Regions from separate parts of the Colwellia sp. SU-HH01172 genome, predicted to be linked through region 1. Evidence: predicted binding sites of a transcription regulator. Region 1 holds the regulator's gene; each other region holds the start of a gene.
What was found. Region 1 encodes MetJ, which represses methionine synthesis genes. Its sites were predicted from a motif close to TAGACGTCTAGACGTCTA; they were not measured.

Region 1 (5,291 bases):
ATTAAAGCCTATCTTGCAGATTCAGAATTATTGCTTAACGCTGTCGGTGAAGGTATTTACGGCGTCGATGCGCAAGGACGAGCTATTTTTATTAACCCAGCGGCAGAAGCAATGACAGGTTGGTCATCCGCTGAATTACTCGGTCAAAACATTCATCAGTTTCATCATCACAGTTATAGCAATGGCGAACCTTACCCGGCCTGTGATTGCAAAATATTCAATACCGCACTTGACGGCATTTCTCGACAAGTTAGCGGTGAGGTTTTTTGGCGCAAGGACGGCACTAGTTTCCCTGTAGAATACACTACACAGGCTGTTTTTAAGAATAAAGAAATCATTGGCGCGGTTGCAGTATTTCGTGATGTTAGTCAGCAGCAACAAATTGAACTGGCATTGCGTAGTGCCTTAGAAAATGTGCAATCACTCACCGAGCAATTGAAAGCTGAAAATACTTATTTACAGAATGAACTCGCACAAGAATGGTCCTCAGCAGGTTTGGTAGGTAAGAGCCCAGTTGTAACAAAAATGCTCTCGCAAGTTGAATTGGTGGCACAAACTGATAGTACGGTATTAATCCTTGGTGAGAATGGTACAGGTAAAGAGCTGGTGGCACGTAATATTCATGCCTTAAGTCAACGGAAAAACTCCACATTGGTGAAAGTGAATTGTGCTGCTTTTACACCAAGCTTATTAGAGTCAGAATTATTTGGTCATGAAAAAGGCGCTTTTACCGGCGCAACAGAGCGTCGTAAAGGCCGCTTTGAACTAGCCAATGGCGGTACGCTTTTTCTCGATGAAATCGGCGAGTTATCCATGGAAGCACAGGGGAAATTATTACGGGTACTACAGGAGCAAGAGTTTGAGCGTGTAGGTGGCAGTGAAACACTGGCCATTGATATTCGTGTTATTGCGGCAACCAATAGAGATTTGTCTGCTATGGTGGCTAATGGAGATTTTAGGATTGATTTATTCTATCGGCTGAATGTTTTCCCCGTAACTGTGCCGCCGTTAAGAGATCGACAAGAAGATATTCCATTACTGTCACAAGCTATAATAAGCTCGTTGAATAAAAAACTAGGAAAGAGCATTACTGCGATAAGTAATCGCAGTTTAGCTAAATTAATGCAGTATCAATGGCCGGGCAATATACGAGAGCTGCAGAACTTATTAGAACGAGAAATGATCTTGGCAAAATCAGACATTCTAAATTTTAATTTTAAAAGCTCAGTAAAAGCACCTGAATTAGTTGAGTTTGACACCTTGGCACAAGCAGAGAAAAAGCATATTAGCAGTGTACTTAAAGCTTGCAAATGGCGTATCGGTGGAGAAATGGGGGCAGCAAAACTACTCGCTTTACCTGAAAGCACGTTACGGTCTCGGATGAAAAAGTTAAAAATCATTAGACCAAATTAGACCCGGTAATACACAGTTAATTATTATTGATGGCACGATATATCGTGGATGCGCGTTATATCGTGGCTTTTGAGGCTTGGAATTGTAAGTGAATTATGCTTTTATTTAATTAAAACAATACGTTAACTTTTATTTTATAGTTGGCGTTTATTTTGCTAATAGCGAGTATCCTGTTGTTCGTATTAGTAGTAAACCATGAAGTTTGATTATAAAGCCGAAGATTTGATCATTAAGCCGTACAAGTCTGAGTCCCCCGTTTATGTTCGTAAGCAAAAAGGGCGCTATCAAAAAATTAGAAAACTTACCGGCATTATATTTGTCATGATATTTATTTTGTTGCCTTGGATTAATTATCAGGGTAATCAAGCTGTGTTACTCGATATTGGTAAACAGCAATTTCATATTTTTTCACAAACCTTTTTTCCACAAGACTTCACTTTGTTAGCGGGTCTGTTGATAGTGAGTTGTTACTTACTGTTTTTTGTTACCACTTGGCTAGGAAGAATTTGGTGTGGCTACGTTTGTCCACAAACGGTGTGGACCTTCAGTTTTATTTGGGTTGAAGAGTGGCTTGAAGGAAGTCGTAATCAACGAATTAAGCGCGATAAGCAACCTAAAACGCTAGATACCATTACGAGAAAATCAGCTAAGCATTTGGTTTGGGGCTTAATGGCTTTTTTAACCGCCACCACCTTTATGAGCTACTTCTTGCCGACACGCGAACTGTATCTCGATTTAATTCAATTTAATTGGGATAGTTTAACAACGTTTTGGGTGCTTTTTTTTGCTGTATGCACTTACGGTAATGCTGGCTGGTTGCGTGAAAAAATGTGCATATATATGTGTCCATACTCACGTTTTCAATCTGCGATGTTCGATAAAAATACCTTATTGGTTGCCTATGACAAACTACGTGGAGAAAATCGTGGTCGCCGTAAGCGCAAACAAGATCCTAAAGAGCTAGGGCTAGGAGACTGTGTTGACTGTAATCTTTGTGTGGAAGTTTGCCCAGTTGGTATTGATATTCGTAATGGCCTGCAATATGAGTGCATAAATTGTGGTGCTTGTGCTGATGCCTGTGATCAAACCATGACCCAGTTCAATTATGCTAAAGGATTAATTAGCTACACCAGTGAAAACGCCTTACTGGGTAAAAAAGCAAAGTTATTACGACCAAAAATAATTGGTTACGGTGTTTTATCGATATTAGCTATGTGTTTTATGGCCTATACCATTCAGGTTCGGGTGCCAATTGAGTTTTCAGTGCTTAGAGACAGAGCGGCACTTTATCAACTTGATTTTGAGGATAATGTTACGAATAGCTATTTATTGAAAATTACTAATAAGTCACAAATAGATCGCCACTTTAATGTCAATGTTCTAAACAGTAGTGTTAGCTTAAGTGCAGATAAAAACATATTGATTAAAGCAGGAGAAATTGCCAATGTGCCAGTACATTTAACTATGGCAGCTGATGGTATTAAAGGCCGAGTTAGTGAAGTGTCGCTGGAAGTCAGTGTTAGCGATAAGCCGGAAGTAAAAGCAGTAACGGAGACGAAATTTTTCTCAAACTAATTTGGTGTGTAGATTGGGTTATTTAACCAAGGCGTCGATGGGGCGCCTTTTTTTTGGAAAAAGCTAAGGCCTGCAATACAGCTGCAGTAAATCACATTGGCGTGCACAGTATCAATCACCTCGATAAATCAGTTATCCTTACTTATTGTTAGTGTTAAAATACGGTAAAATAACTCTACTTGCCTGCCATGACGTAAAAGTGAAATTAGTATGACATCTCCGATTACACAAAGAATATCGAATATCGCCTTAGTTGTTGAAAACTATGATGACGCTATTGAGTTCTATACCAAAAAACTAAACTTTCAGCTTATTGAAGATAGCGATTTAGGTGCTGGCAAGCGCTGGGTGCAAATCGCCCCACCAAATTCAAACGGCACAAATTTGTTGCTAGCGCAAGCCAGTGATGATCAGCAAAAAAAATCTATTGGCAACCAAGCCGGCGGACGAGTCTTTCTCTTTCTACAAACCAATGACTTTTGGCGCGACTACCAACACATGAAGGCTCAAGGCGTTGAATTTAACGAAGAGCCGCGCGTCGAAGAGTACGGCACTGTGGTAGTTTTTAAAGATTTATATGGCACTAAATGGGATTTATTACAGTTAAATAATGCAAATTAGTAAATTGAAAGTATAAATATTAAATAACAAAAAAGGCGCTTAAAGCGCCTTTTTTTAATCTCTTGGATACTCGTTCCGCTTTAATCTTCTACTTCCGTTTCGTATTCACTAAAGTCAGTCACACCTTGTGCTTCTAAAGCTTTACGAACACTGGCCGGTAGTTTCTGTGTATTGTCTTTTGCTAAGTCACCATCGTCTGGCAAAGGTTGGCCAGTAAAAGCATGTAAAAATGCTTCACATAATAGTTCGCTGTTGGTTGCATGACGTAAGTTATTTACCTGACGACGTGTTCTTTCATCGGTTAGCACTTTCAACACACGTAAAGGGATAGACACGGTGATCTTTTTTACTTGTTCACTTTTTTTCCCGTGTTCGGCGTAAGGGTTAATATACTCGCCATTCCACTCTGCCATGAATATTCCTCTATGCTTAAATGATTATGAAAAACCTATAATTAGCTTATCTGGTATACCAGTAAGTTATAAGTTTATTCTTGACGGCTAATTTTACTGGTTGTGAGGCGTGAGTCAATAACGAATGTGTAGAAGGTTAGATGTCTAAAGTGCTTGACCGCACGCTTTAAACCGTTTAGATTTATAGACGTCCAAACATCTATATAGAAAAGTGTCTATACTGGAGCACACATGAGCGAGAAAAAAATTGCCACAACTGCGGTTCGTGCAGGTATTAATAGTGACCAACATCATGGTGCGGTTATTCCTGCAATTCACCTTTCTAGCACCTATGCACTGAAAGGTTTTAATGAAAAGCGTCAGTTTGATTATTCACGTACGGGTAACCCTACTCGTGCTACGTTCGCTCAGGCTATTGCTGATTTAGAGCAAGGGGCGCTAGGTATTGTTACTAGCACGGGGATGTCAGCCGTACATCTGATTTGTCAGTTGCTAAATACCGATGATACTGTGGTTATTCCTCATGATTGTTACGGCGGCAGTTTTCGATTGTTTACCCACCTTGCCAAGCGTGGGCAGTTTAAGTTAATTGTTGTTGATCAAAATGATCAAGCGGCATTAACACAGGCCTTAGCAACAAAACCTAAACTAGTGCTAATTGAAACGCCAAGTAACCCGTTACTGCGTTTGGTGGATATGGAAGATATTACTCAACAAGCTCATCAAGCTGGCGCCTTGGTTGCTGTTGATAACACCTTTTTATCGCCAGCATTGCAGCAACCTTTGTTATTAGGTGCTGATATTGTCTTTCACTCAACCACTAAATATATTAACGGTCATAGTGATGTTGTCGGCGGAGTATTAGTGACCAAAGAGCAAGCCTTAGGTGAAGAGCTTGCTTGGTGGGCGAATTGTATCGGTATTACCGGTTCAGCATTTGATAGCTTTTTAGCATTGCGCGGTTTAAAAACTTTACCGATACGTATGAAGCAGCACCAAATTAACGCTAACGCCGTTGCTGAATTTTTACAACAACATCCGGCGGTGGAAAAAGTGTATTTCCCTGGGCTAGTTGATCATCCGCAGCATGACTTAGCGAAAAAACAGCAGCATGACTTTGGCGCCATGATGAGCTTTGAACTTAAAGGCGGTGTTGAAGCAGTAAAGGTGCTGTTTGATAAACTTGAATTTTTTACCTTAGCGCAATCATTAGGTGGTGTAGAAAGTTTGATCAGCCATCCATCAACCATGACTCATGCAGGCATGGAA
Region 2 (5,291 bases), on a different contig from region 1:
CAAAATTGAATTATTACAAATGACCATCGAACAGGCAGTTAATCCCACTAAAAGTGCGTAATGGCTTTACTGTTTCCACATAATTCATTTATCACTTAGCCATTTTGTTTAAAGAAAGTTCAATTTGTTCAAGCATTAAGCATTCAGGTCTTACAAGTAATAAAATACTTAATTCAACTGGCATTATTCGCTATAATGACTTCGTCTTCTGGGATGTTCGTTTGTGAACTATGTCCCTGAGCCGATAAGTTTTACCTAAGGATGTTGATTATTAACTATTGTGCAAGCCCGGCTCGTATCGGGAAGCCTACGGTTAGCATGATATTTCCGCCCTGAACACCCGGTGTTCAGGACTAATGTGAGCTGCGGCATTCTGGAAGTCACCTTCTTTAACTAATTTCTAGTCTATTAACACGCCATATTAGTTTGATAAAATATCAATGATATTTCCGCGCATTCTCTAAAAAAGCCCCCTGTGTTAAGTGCTAATGTGAGCTGCGGCATTCTGGAAGTCACTATCCTTTTATCATTTTCAATGAAACATCTAAGATATTTCCGCGCATTCTCTAAAAAAGCCCCCTGTGTTAAGTGCTAATGTGAGCTGCGGCATTCTGGAAATCACTATCCTTTTATCATTTTCAATGAAACATCTAAGATATTTCCGCACATTCTCTAAAATAGCACTCAATATTCAGAACAATGGAGCTGCGGCATTCTGGAAGTCATTATCTTTTTTTACTTTTCAAAGTACCCAACCTTACCAGCGATATTAAATTAGCTCTTTGCTGCAACAACTTTTTGGCCGCTGTTAGCATGCACAAACTCAGGCCGCGGTAATTTGTCTAAAATACCGTATAGATAGAAAACGATTGCACATAAGCCACCAGCAATCGTAAATAACCAGCCACCACCTAAAGCATCTAAGATCACCCCCCCACCTAACGGCGCAAGGGCATATCCTATGGAATAAAAAGACGCGGCACCAAAATATGCACCACGCAAATGTTGCGGCGCCAAGCGATCAATATGTACATTCATCGTAGGAAACAAAATGGCTTCGGCAAAGCTCATTAAGATAGCCGCGCCAATCCAGCCCCAAAACCACTCTAGTGGGTTTAATGCAAACCAAAATTGCGAAAGCGCAAGTAATACTAGCGCAAACTGGATACGGACTTCCAAGGTCAAGTTTGCCATCAACTTTAATAATAGAAATTGAAAGCAGACAATAGTGACAGAGTTAGCCACGATCATAGCGGAAATAAGTAGCACTAATTCAGGCACTTGTGCTCTGGTTAAATATTGGATTAAGGAAGAATCCATTTGTGCATAAATAAACATACATAAAACATTGGCAAAGATTAAACACTGCAATAATTTGTCTTGTTTTAATATGCTAAACGTTTGTTTGAAAGGTGTTTTCTCAACCGCGTGCTCATGGCCTATACTACCATGCTGGCTAAAGCCCCACACGAGTACCAATAAAAATAGCGCAAATGCACCAGCAGTTAAAAAGAAGCTAGATTGCTCACCCGTTAAACCAAGCCAAATCCCTGCCATTGGTCCAACAGCAGCCCCAACATTAACTACGAAGTAGCGCACCTGCATGACTAATTCTCGCGTTTTTGCCTCAGGAACAATGTCACCTATTAATGCCGATGTTGGCGGCTCCCATAAAGCTTTCGCGATAGAGCACAAAGTGATCACCACAACATAGCCAGCCAATGTTTCAGCAATTGCCAACAAAGAAAATGAAACAACATAAAGGATACCACTGGCATACATCAATTTATGTCGGCCGATGCGATCAGATAAAGTTCCGCCAAGGAAGCCTATGAATACTGAAATAATTGCCGCTGCCGATAATATCAGGCCAACTTCTGTTGCAGAAATCCCAAAGCGTTGATAAAGAATAACGGCAAGGAAAGGCCAAACCATGTAGAAACTACCCCGCGTGATAAAAGCACCAAACAGCAAAATCCACATTAAAACTGGAAATTGTTTAATTCGTGCTAGCGACACATCACTTTGCATTCAGCGACTCCTGTTACTTGTAAATTATTTTGTCCCAGCTTACTATATAAACAAAATACTTTACAAATATTTTATCTGTGTTTGCCTTCTTATATTATTATTTGATAGACCTAGTTTGCTTGTTAATAATATACTTACCTTAGCTAACTTGTATCTAACCTCAATCTATAAAGACTTAATGCCGACACTTCGCAACACAACACCTGAAATGAGTAAACAAACTTTGCATCAAAGCAGTGATCAACGGCCAATAGGCATTTTTGATTCTGGCATTGGCGGCTTGTCAATTATGCAATGTATTAAGCAACAATTACCGAATGAGCATTTACTGTATGTTGCCGACACCTTAAATGCCCCTTATGGTGAAAAGTCAGCTGAGTTTATACAACAACGGGTTAATGAGATTGCCGAATGGTTTATGGCAAAAAATACTAAAGCTATCGTGGTTGCTTGTAATACCGCAACGGTAAATGCAATTGATCAACTTCGCCAAAGTATTAGTATTCCAGTTATCGGGGTTGAGCCGGCAATTAAACCCGCCGCAAGTGCCAGTCAAAACAAAAAAGTAGCGATATTAGTCACTAAAGCGACGGCTGAAAATCAGCGATTTAGAGCATTAGTAGCACAATATCGGAATAACAGTGATGTCTATATTCAACCTTGTCCTGGCTTAGTTGAATTAATTGAGCGTGACCAAAAAAACTCTATCGACTGCAAGCTTATGTTAAAAAGTTACTTACAGCCGCTTATCGAAAAGGGTGTCGACACTATAGTACTAGGCTGTACACATTACCCCTTGGTAAAAGAATTAATCAATGAGATATGCGGTAATAGCGTTGAAATAATGGAAACCGCTCTACCCGTTACTGAACAACTGCAAAGGCAGTTAACCTTATATCGACTGCTAAACAATACCGAATACCTTGGTTCTACTACCTTCTATAGTTCAAAGAACTGCCCAACACAGCAAGAGCTTTTTTCACATATTTGGCAACAAGCTCTTTCATTGCATAAATTCCCATAAAAACTCTCTTTGCCGTCAAGACCAGCAAAAATCAAGCTATTTGAGATCAATTTGACTCAGCTCAAAGACGTTTAGCCATCTAGGCGTAAAAAACTCTAGGCAACAGTTAACTAAACAGTTAGAATATCGCTATTAAAAACAGTAGTTGTTTTTCAGTTAATTTATATAGAGGGTTTATGTCTACACACCTTTTTACTTCTGAGTCAGTATCAGAAGGTCATCCGGATAAAATTGCCGATCAAATTTCTGATGCGGTATTAGATGCGATTATCGCAAAAGACAAGAACGCACGCGTTGCTTGTGAAACTATGGTAAAAACCGGCGTTGCCATTATTTCAGGTGAGGTTTCAACTTCTGCATGGGTTGATTTAGAGAAACTAACACGTAACGTTATTAGTGAAATTGGCTACACCTCATCTGATGTCGGTTTTGACGGTGAAACTTGTGGCATTATGAACTTAATTGGCCAACAATCACCTGAAATTGCTCAAGGTGTTGACCGCACTAGCCCTGAAGAGCAAGGCGCTGGTGACCAAGGGTTGATGTTTGGTTACGCCACTAACGAAACTGCAACCTTAATGCCGGCACCTTTATACTACTCTCATCGTTTAGTTGAGCGTCAAGCTGAAGCGCGCAAATCTGGTGTTTTACCTTGGTTGCGTCCTGACGCTAAATCTCAAGTGACTTTTATCTACGAAGATAATAAACCTGTCGCTATTGATACCGTGGTACTTTCAACTCAGCATAATCCAGATATCAAACAAGAAGACTTGGTGAATGCGGTAATGGAAAACATTATCAAGCATGTGTTACCAGAAGAGTTATTAACACCTGACACTAAATATCACATTAACCCAACAGGTCGCTTTGTTATTGGTGGTCCAGTGGGTGATTGTGGCTTAACAGGTCGTAAAATTATTGTTGATACTTATGGCGGTATGGCGCGTCATGGTGGTGGTGCATTCTCAGGTAAAGATCCATCAAAGGTTGACCGCAGTGCCGCATACGCGGGCCGTTATGTTGCGAAAAACATTGTTGCAGCAGGCTTAGCTGACCGTTGTGAAATTCAGGTTTCTTACGCTATTGGTGTTGCTGAGCCAACTTCAATTTCGGTTGATACCTTTGGCACCGGTAAAGTCTCTGAACAACGTTTAGTTGAGCTGGTGCGTGAGCATTTCGACCTACGCCCATACGGCATCACTAAAATGTTAGATCTGCTTCACCCTATGTATCGTCAAACGGCGGCCTATGGTCATTTTGGTCGCGAACCTTTTGAAATGACAGTTGGTGATGACACTTTCACTGCCTTTAGCTGGGAAAAAACAGATAAAGCAGAAGCACTGCGTTTGTCAGCTGGTATTTAGTAATTTAACTATTGTTAGCGAAAAGCCGTTGCCTTATAAAAGCAGCGGTTTTTTTATACCTAATTTAAATAGTCATATTCAAAGCGATAAACCTCACTCTGTCACATAACTATTTCAAAGTATTATCAACATTTAATCGACAGTAGTGGTATTTATGTCGAGTTCAAGGCGTTTAAGTGTGCGCAATAACGCGTTATTGGCAACTTAAACAACGTAGCAAAAGGCTTTAATTGCGCTGCTGTAGCATTTCGCTTATCCCGAGCTCAGGTTAGCTAGTGAGTTTTCGCTGAGAACATAAAAAAGCCTCCATATAGGAGGCTTTTTTAATAAGTGACTATACCTTAACTAACACTCTGTTCTTCAACTACCGCATCACCTTTAATGTACTCACGCATACGCTGAATTATCATATAAAAGTAAGGGACCAGCAAAGTACCAAATATAGTTGCGGCAATCATACCGGCTAATACCGTTAAACCTAGTGAAACACGACTTCCAGCGCCAGCACCAGAGGCAAACACTAACGGTAAAACACCAAGAACAAATGACAATGCCGTCATCAATACCGCACGAAAACGTAAGCGGGCAGCATTTAATGCCGCATCAAATATACTATGGCCTGCAGCACGTTGCTCCATAGCAAACTCCACTATTAATATGGCGGTTTTCGTTGATAAGCCGATCAAGAGTATTAAGCCCACTTGAGCATAAATATTATTTGCCATACCAACCGTATACAGCGCTAACATAGCACCAAATAATGCCAATGGCACCGCGGCAATAACTGAAAATGGAATAGTCCAACTTTCATATTGCGCCACCAAAAATAAGTAGACAAAAATAATCGCTAAACCAAATAAGATTGGCGCTAA
Region 3 (5,291 bases), on a different contig from region 1:
ACGAAATGCTGGATCATTAACATCAGGCGATATTGAACACGTGCGGTTAGTCGGTCCTAACACACCAGCAACAAAGCGCGGTTTTGCTGGGTTTTGGGCATTGAATTCATCTGCAACTTCACGGGCTAGTTGCGCTGCTTTGAAATTAATATCGGCACTATGAGCTTCCATATCATAGTCAGCCATAGCAATGGTGGTGGCATTAAAGGTATTGGTTTCAAGAATATCAGCGCCAGCTTCTAGGTATTCGCGATGAATTGCTTTAATCACCTCAGGCTGAGTCAGCACCAACATGTCATTATTACCTTTGACATCACAATGCCAATCAGCAAATTGCTCGCCGCGATAGTCTTGCTCTTCAAATTTATACGCTTGGATCATAGTGCCCATAGCACCATCTAAAATTAGAATACGCTTTTCTAGCTGAGCCTGTAACAAAGAGTAAGACGGCGATTTCAGCACCTTTGCTGATGATAAAGAATGAGAGTTTACTTGCTTAGCCACGTGATTTTCCCGGATGAATTGCTTGAATATGGTCTGCATCTAATTGATACGGCGTTATTTGATAAACGTAATAATTTAGCCAGTTGGTAAATAATAAACTGCCATGACTGCGCCAAGTGTTTGCGGCCTCTGTGTTTGGATCATCACAGGTGAAATAATTGTCAGGCAGAGAAGGATTAGCTCCTGACTCAAGATCTCGAAAATACTCTTCGCTTAACGTTGACGCATCGTATTCAGGATGGCCAGTTAAATAGACTTGTTGCTTATTTTTACTGGCAACAAGATAAACGCCCGCATCTTTTGACTCTGCCAGTATTTCTAAATTATCTAAGGTTTGATAATCAGCTTTATCAATATAGCCATAACGAGAATGAGGCACATTAAAGCTTTCGTCAAAGCCTCGGGTTAATTGCTCTTTTGGCTTTAAGCAACGATGTTGATAAACCCCGGATAGCTTTTGCTCACGTAAGTGTCGTTTCAAACCGTAATGGTGGTATAAAGCTGCATGCGCTGCCCAACAGGAAAACATGGTAGAGGTAACATTTTTCTCTGCCCAGTCAAATACTTCGCAAATTTTATCCCAAAAGGTTACTTGCTGATAATCCAACAATGCTAAAGGCGCACCAGTGATGATCAGGCCATCATATTGTTTGTCTTTAATATCATCAAACAAACGATAAAAATTATCTAAATGCGCCTGCGGGGTATTTTTTGACTCATTGGCATGAATACGAACAAATTCAACATTTATTTGCAGTGGCGTATTCGCCAACATCCGCAAAATTTGCACTTCAGTTTCAATTTTATTTGGCATCAGGTTAAGAATAGCCACTTCCATCGGACGTATTTCTTGATTTGCTGCGCGGCGTTCAGACATCACGAAAATATTTTCGTTGTCTAATACCGTTAAAGCGGGCAATTCATTGGGGATCTTAATGGGCATAGCACTAACCTAATTCCGAATATTTATTAAGTATAAAATAACGCTGTAAAACAGCCTTACTCATTACAATTTTTCTTAGGCTATAATGTGACTTGGATTTCTAGATATGTCAACCTCTAAACGTATAGACGTCTAAACATTTTAATATGAGCTATAATTTTTAGGAAGTATTGCTGAACCGGAAGGAATAAAGGAAGAAACTAAAAAGGCCGCAAACCTAAAGGTTTACGGCCATAATGTACTTACCTAACTATAAGTATTTAAAGCTTTACCACCAAATGGTGTATAAAAAGGTCAGAATAACTACAACGCCAAGGGCGGCAATATTAAAGCTTTTCTCTGTCGAAAAGTTCACATCGGCTAAGTTAACACTAGTGTCTTTATTCTCACTTTTATCATTAAGTGAAATAAGCACCATCAAACTTAAGCATAGCAAGAACACTAAACCCATCCGATCCATAAAGGGTAATTCTGGCCACAAGGTTCTCAAGCCGAATGAGAATACCGCCGAGCCAATCGCAGCGGCAAGCGCCCCCATTGACGTCGCTTTTTTCCAAAACATACCAACTAAGAAAATCACCACAATACCGGGGGTAAATACACCGGTAAATTCTTGAATATACTGAAACGCTTGATCAAATTTACCTAATAATGGCTCAGCCATAAATAAGGCAATAATTAATGCCACTAATGTCGCAATACGGCCCACACAAACATAATGTTGCTGGCTCGCATCAGGCTTAATTGGACGGTAAATATCCATGGTAAAAATGGTTGAAATGCTGTTGGTCATTGACGCCAACGACGAAACAATTGCCGCAACTAATGCCGCAAAGACTAAACCTTTAATACCAACAGGCATCAACTCCATCATCGATGGATAAGCTTGATCTGCCGCAGCAAGGTTAGGGTATAAAATCACTGCCGCAATTCCTGGTAGAACAACAATAACTGGCATCAATAATTTCAAATAAGCGGCAAAGGCAATGCCTTTTTGCGCTTCTTGAATGTTTTTAGCAGCTAGCGCCCGTTGGATAATATACTGATTAAAGCCCCAGTATGAGATGTTCATTACCCACATACCACCAACCAAAACAGAAATACCCGGTAAATTGGTATATTGCGAGTTATCAGGCGACAAAATCATATCAAAATGACCAGGGAGTTCAGTCGTTAACTTACCAAAACCAACCAACATCCCCTGCCCTTCAGACACAGCATCTAAAGCCAGATAGCTCAACAATAAACCACCGAATATCAACAGTACCACTTGAATTATATCGGTATACGCTACCGCTTTTAGGCCACCATAAAGAGAATAAGCAATTGAGAAGGCGGCCAAAAACAACATGCCGTACCACCAGTCTACACCAGCAACTGTTTCAATAGCTAAACCACCTAACCATAGCACCGCGGTTAAATTAACAAACACATAAACTAACAGCCAAAATAAAGCTAATGTGGTTTTAACTCGATGATCAAAGCGCTGCTGCAAGTACTGCGGCATGGTAAATATTTCATTTTTTAAAAATATTGGCAGTAAATATTTACCAACCAAAATCAGAGTGATGGCCGCCATCCATTCATAGGAGGCAATTGCCATGCCCATAACAAAACCAGAGCCAGACATGCCAATAATTTGCTCAGCTGAAATATTTGACGCAATTAAAGAGGCTCCAATTGCCCACCAAGGTAATGATTTCCCTGCAAGAAAGTAGTCTTCGGTATCTGCGCCATCTTTCTTGTCACTACGTGAAATCCATAATGCGACAAATAAAAGCCCAATAACGTAAACAATAAATACGCCAATATCGAACATTTCCAGTTTCATTTCATAACCTCGCTTTAGCAATTATCATTTTGATATTGCGTATTTATTATTATTTAATAGCTATTTTGTCATTAAGCTATCGAGATAAAATGCGCTCAAGCACGTTTAGTACCTATATAGATAACCAAATATTATTTACCGTACAAATTCCTTAGGTGTTAGCGAGCACAGGTAGAATCCTGTAACCAAGCCAGCTTGCTTTCTATAATGTTGATTGACAATGTCAAAGACATTATTTAACGCGACAAATATTTTTAACCTTTGTTGATGCTCAGTGATAGCATGTCTAGCGCGTTTATACAAAATGCATTCGATTGCAGAGCGAACACTTTCAAGTTCTTGTCAACTTGCCTCACGTAAGCTTATCTTGAGCTAGGTATTTAGCCACCACACGCTCTGTGTTTCTCTTTCATTGTATATACTATCAACTAACCCTCAACTTACTTTTGAATTAGTCACTAGCACGGTTAACTACTCCGATCATATTCAATATTGACTAACGAAGCTGTTAAAAGGAACGTAACTAAACGCTTGTTAATATATCGTATTGCTGAATAAAGTAGGGACTTCAGCTAACACTACAAAATCGTTTTTAAAACAAAAGTTTTTCATTATTTGAATTTTTCCTAGTTATTTTTGGTGATCTGCATATAAAAAGTAACTGATATCATGAAAAAATGATTACATTGCTTTTGCTGTTTCATCTTGCCATAGGTGCTTTTCACGATATGAGTCAACTAGCACCTAAACAATGTTAGAAGACTAATTTGATGATGTGGGGTACTCGATAAAGTCAAATTGACTTGCTTGTGCTCTAGACCAAACTGGGGAATGTTTTGCGATTATAGCCAACCAATGTCAAAGCAAATATTTCAGATCACTTTCAAATCGTTTGGCGATAAATTTCACACAGATTAATAAACACTGACTTTTGTTAGACTATTTTTTACTCATAGAATCGGGCATCTTTACGGCGATTACTGTGCCTTTTGCACAAATAACATCCACTGCAGATAACGTGATTTCAACAACAACTTTCTTTTCTTTAATTTCAGTAAAAGTGCCAATAAGTTCAAGCTCTACACCTAGCGGCGTGGGAGCTAAATAACTAACATTCAGCGCCGCAGTAACAAAGCGAAGCGCTGCGCCCGAGCCCATTGGACGTTGCGCTTGACGATATGCCATCGCCGCCGCACTGCCCGTGCCATGGCAATCAATAAGCGATGCTATCAGCCCGCCATAAACAAAGCCTGGAATAGCGGTATGACACTGCAAAGGCATAAAGTGAGCAATAGTTTTTTCGGCTGTTTGCTCTGTCAGTTGTTCTTGCTCAGTATGCCAATAACTTTTTAGTTGATGACCATCAATATTATTTTTGCCACAGCCATAACAATGGCTAAGGTCATCTGGATAACAATCTTGAAAAGCGACTCTGCTCACGAATAATTCCCTATCTAATGTATATTTTTTGAAATGACCACTATTCTTTGAAAATCTAACCTATAACTCTTTGATCATCAATCACTTTACCGTCATCCAACAAGCTACCGACGCTAACAAACTCAACGCTACCATTGAGCCTAGTTAATTTTTTTAAATTATCAGCAAGCTCAGTTAACAGTAGTTCAACATTATTTTCAGCGCAGTTTTCTCTATCGAATTCACATTGCAGATGCATTTTATCTTGGTGTTCATGCTGAGTTACCGTTAAGCGCGCTTTCGGAAAATAATTTGTTGTCAGTCGTACACGTTCGATTTGTTCAGGATGAATAAACATACCTTTAACTTTGGTGGTTTGATCAGCACGACCTAGCCAGCCCTTAATGCGCATATTTGTTCGACCACAAGCACTTTCTCCTAGCTTAATTGCCGATAAATCGCCGGTAGCAAAGCGAATTAATGGGTAGTCTTTATTAAAGCTAGTAACAACCACTTCACCAATTTCGCCATCAGCCACTGGCGCTAAACTGCCAGGGCGAACTATTTCAACAATTAAGTCTTCGGCGATAATTA

Region 2: a site for MetJ is predicted at 3,120-3,137, ahead of metK (methionine adenosyltransferase). Genes of this name have one in related genera too.
Region 3: a site for MetJ is predicted at 1,565-1,582, ahead of metA (homoserine O-succinyltransferase MetA). Genes of this name have one in related genera too.

Annotation. Positions count from the first base shown of each region.
Region 1 covers NZ_BAAJMB010000006.1:54,902-60,192, reverse strand. The annotation lists gene AC27JP_RS15390 (sigma-54 interaction domain-containing protein) at 1-1,413, shown strand, start outside; gene ccoG (cytochrome c oxidase accessory protein CcoG) at 1,609-2,988, shown strand; gene AC27JP_RS15380 (VOC family protein) at 3,199-3,609, shown strand; gene metJ (met regulon transcriptional regulator MetJ) at 3,690-4,022, opposite strand; gene metB (cystathionine gamma-synthase) at 4,254-5,291, shown strand, end outside.
Region 2 covers NZ_BAAJMB010000003.1:433,915-439,205, forward strand. The annotation lists gene AC27JP_RS11340 (cell division protein ZapA) at 1-61, shown strand, start outside; RNA gene ssrS (6S RNA) at 203-384, shown strand; gene AC27JP_RS11350 (MDR family MFS transporter) at 775-2,031, opposite strand; gene murI (glutamate racemase) at 2,210-3,055, shown strand; gene metK (methionine adenosyltransferase) at 3,232-4,419, shown strand; gene AC27JP_RS11365 (efflux RND transporter permease subunit) at 4,761-5,291, opposite strand, start outside.
Region 3 covers NZ_BAAJMB010000005.1:168,763-174,053, reverse strand. The annotation lists gene metH (methionine synthase) at 1-462, opposite strand, end outside; gene metA (homoserine O-succinyltransferase MetA) at 497-1,447, opposite strand; gene AC27JP_RS14370 (sodium/sugar symporter) at 1,716-3,278, opposite strand; gene AC27JP_RS14365 (PaaI family thioesterase) at 4,218-4,718, opposite strand; gene AC27JP_RS14360 (phenylacetate--CoA ligase family protein) at 4,774-5,291, opposite strand, start outside.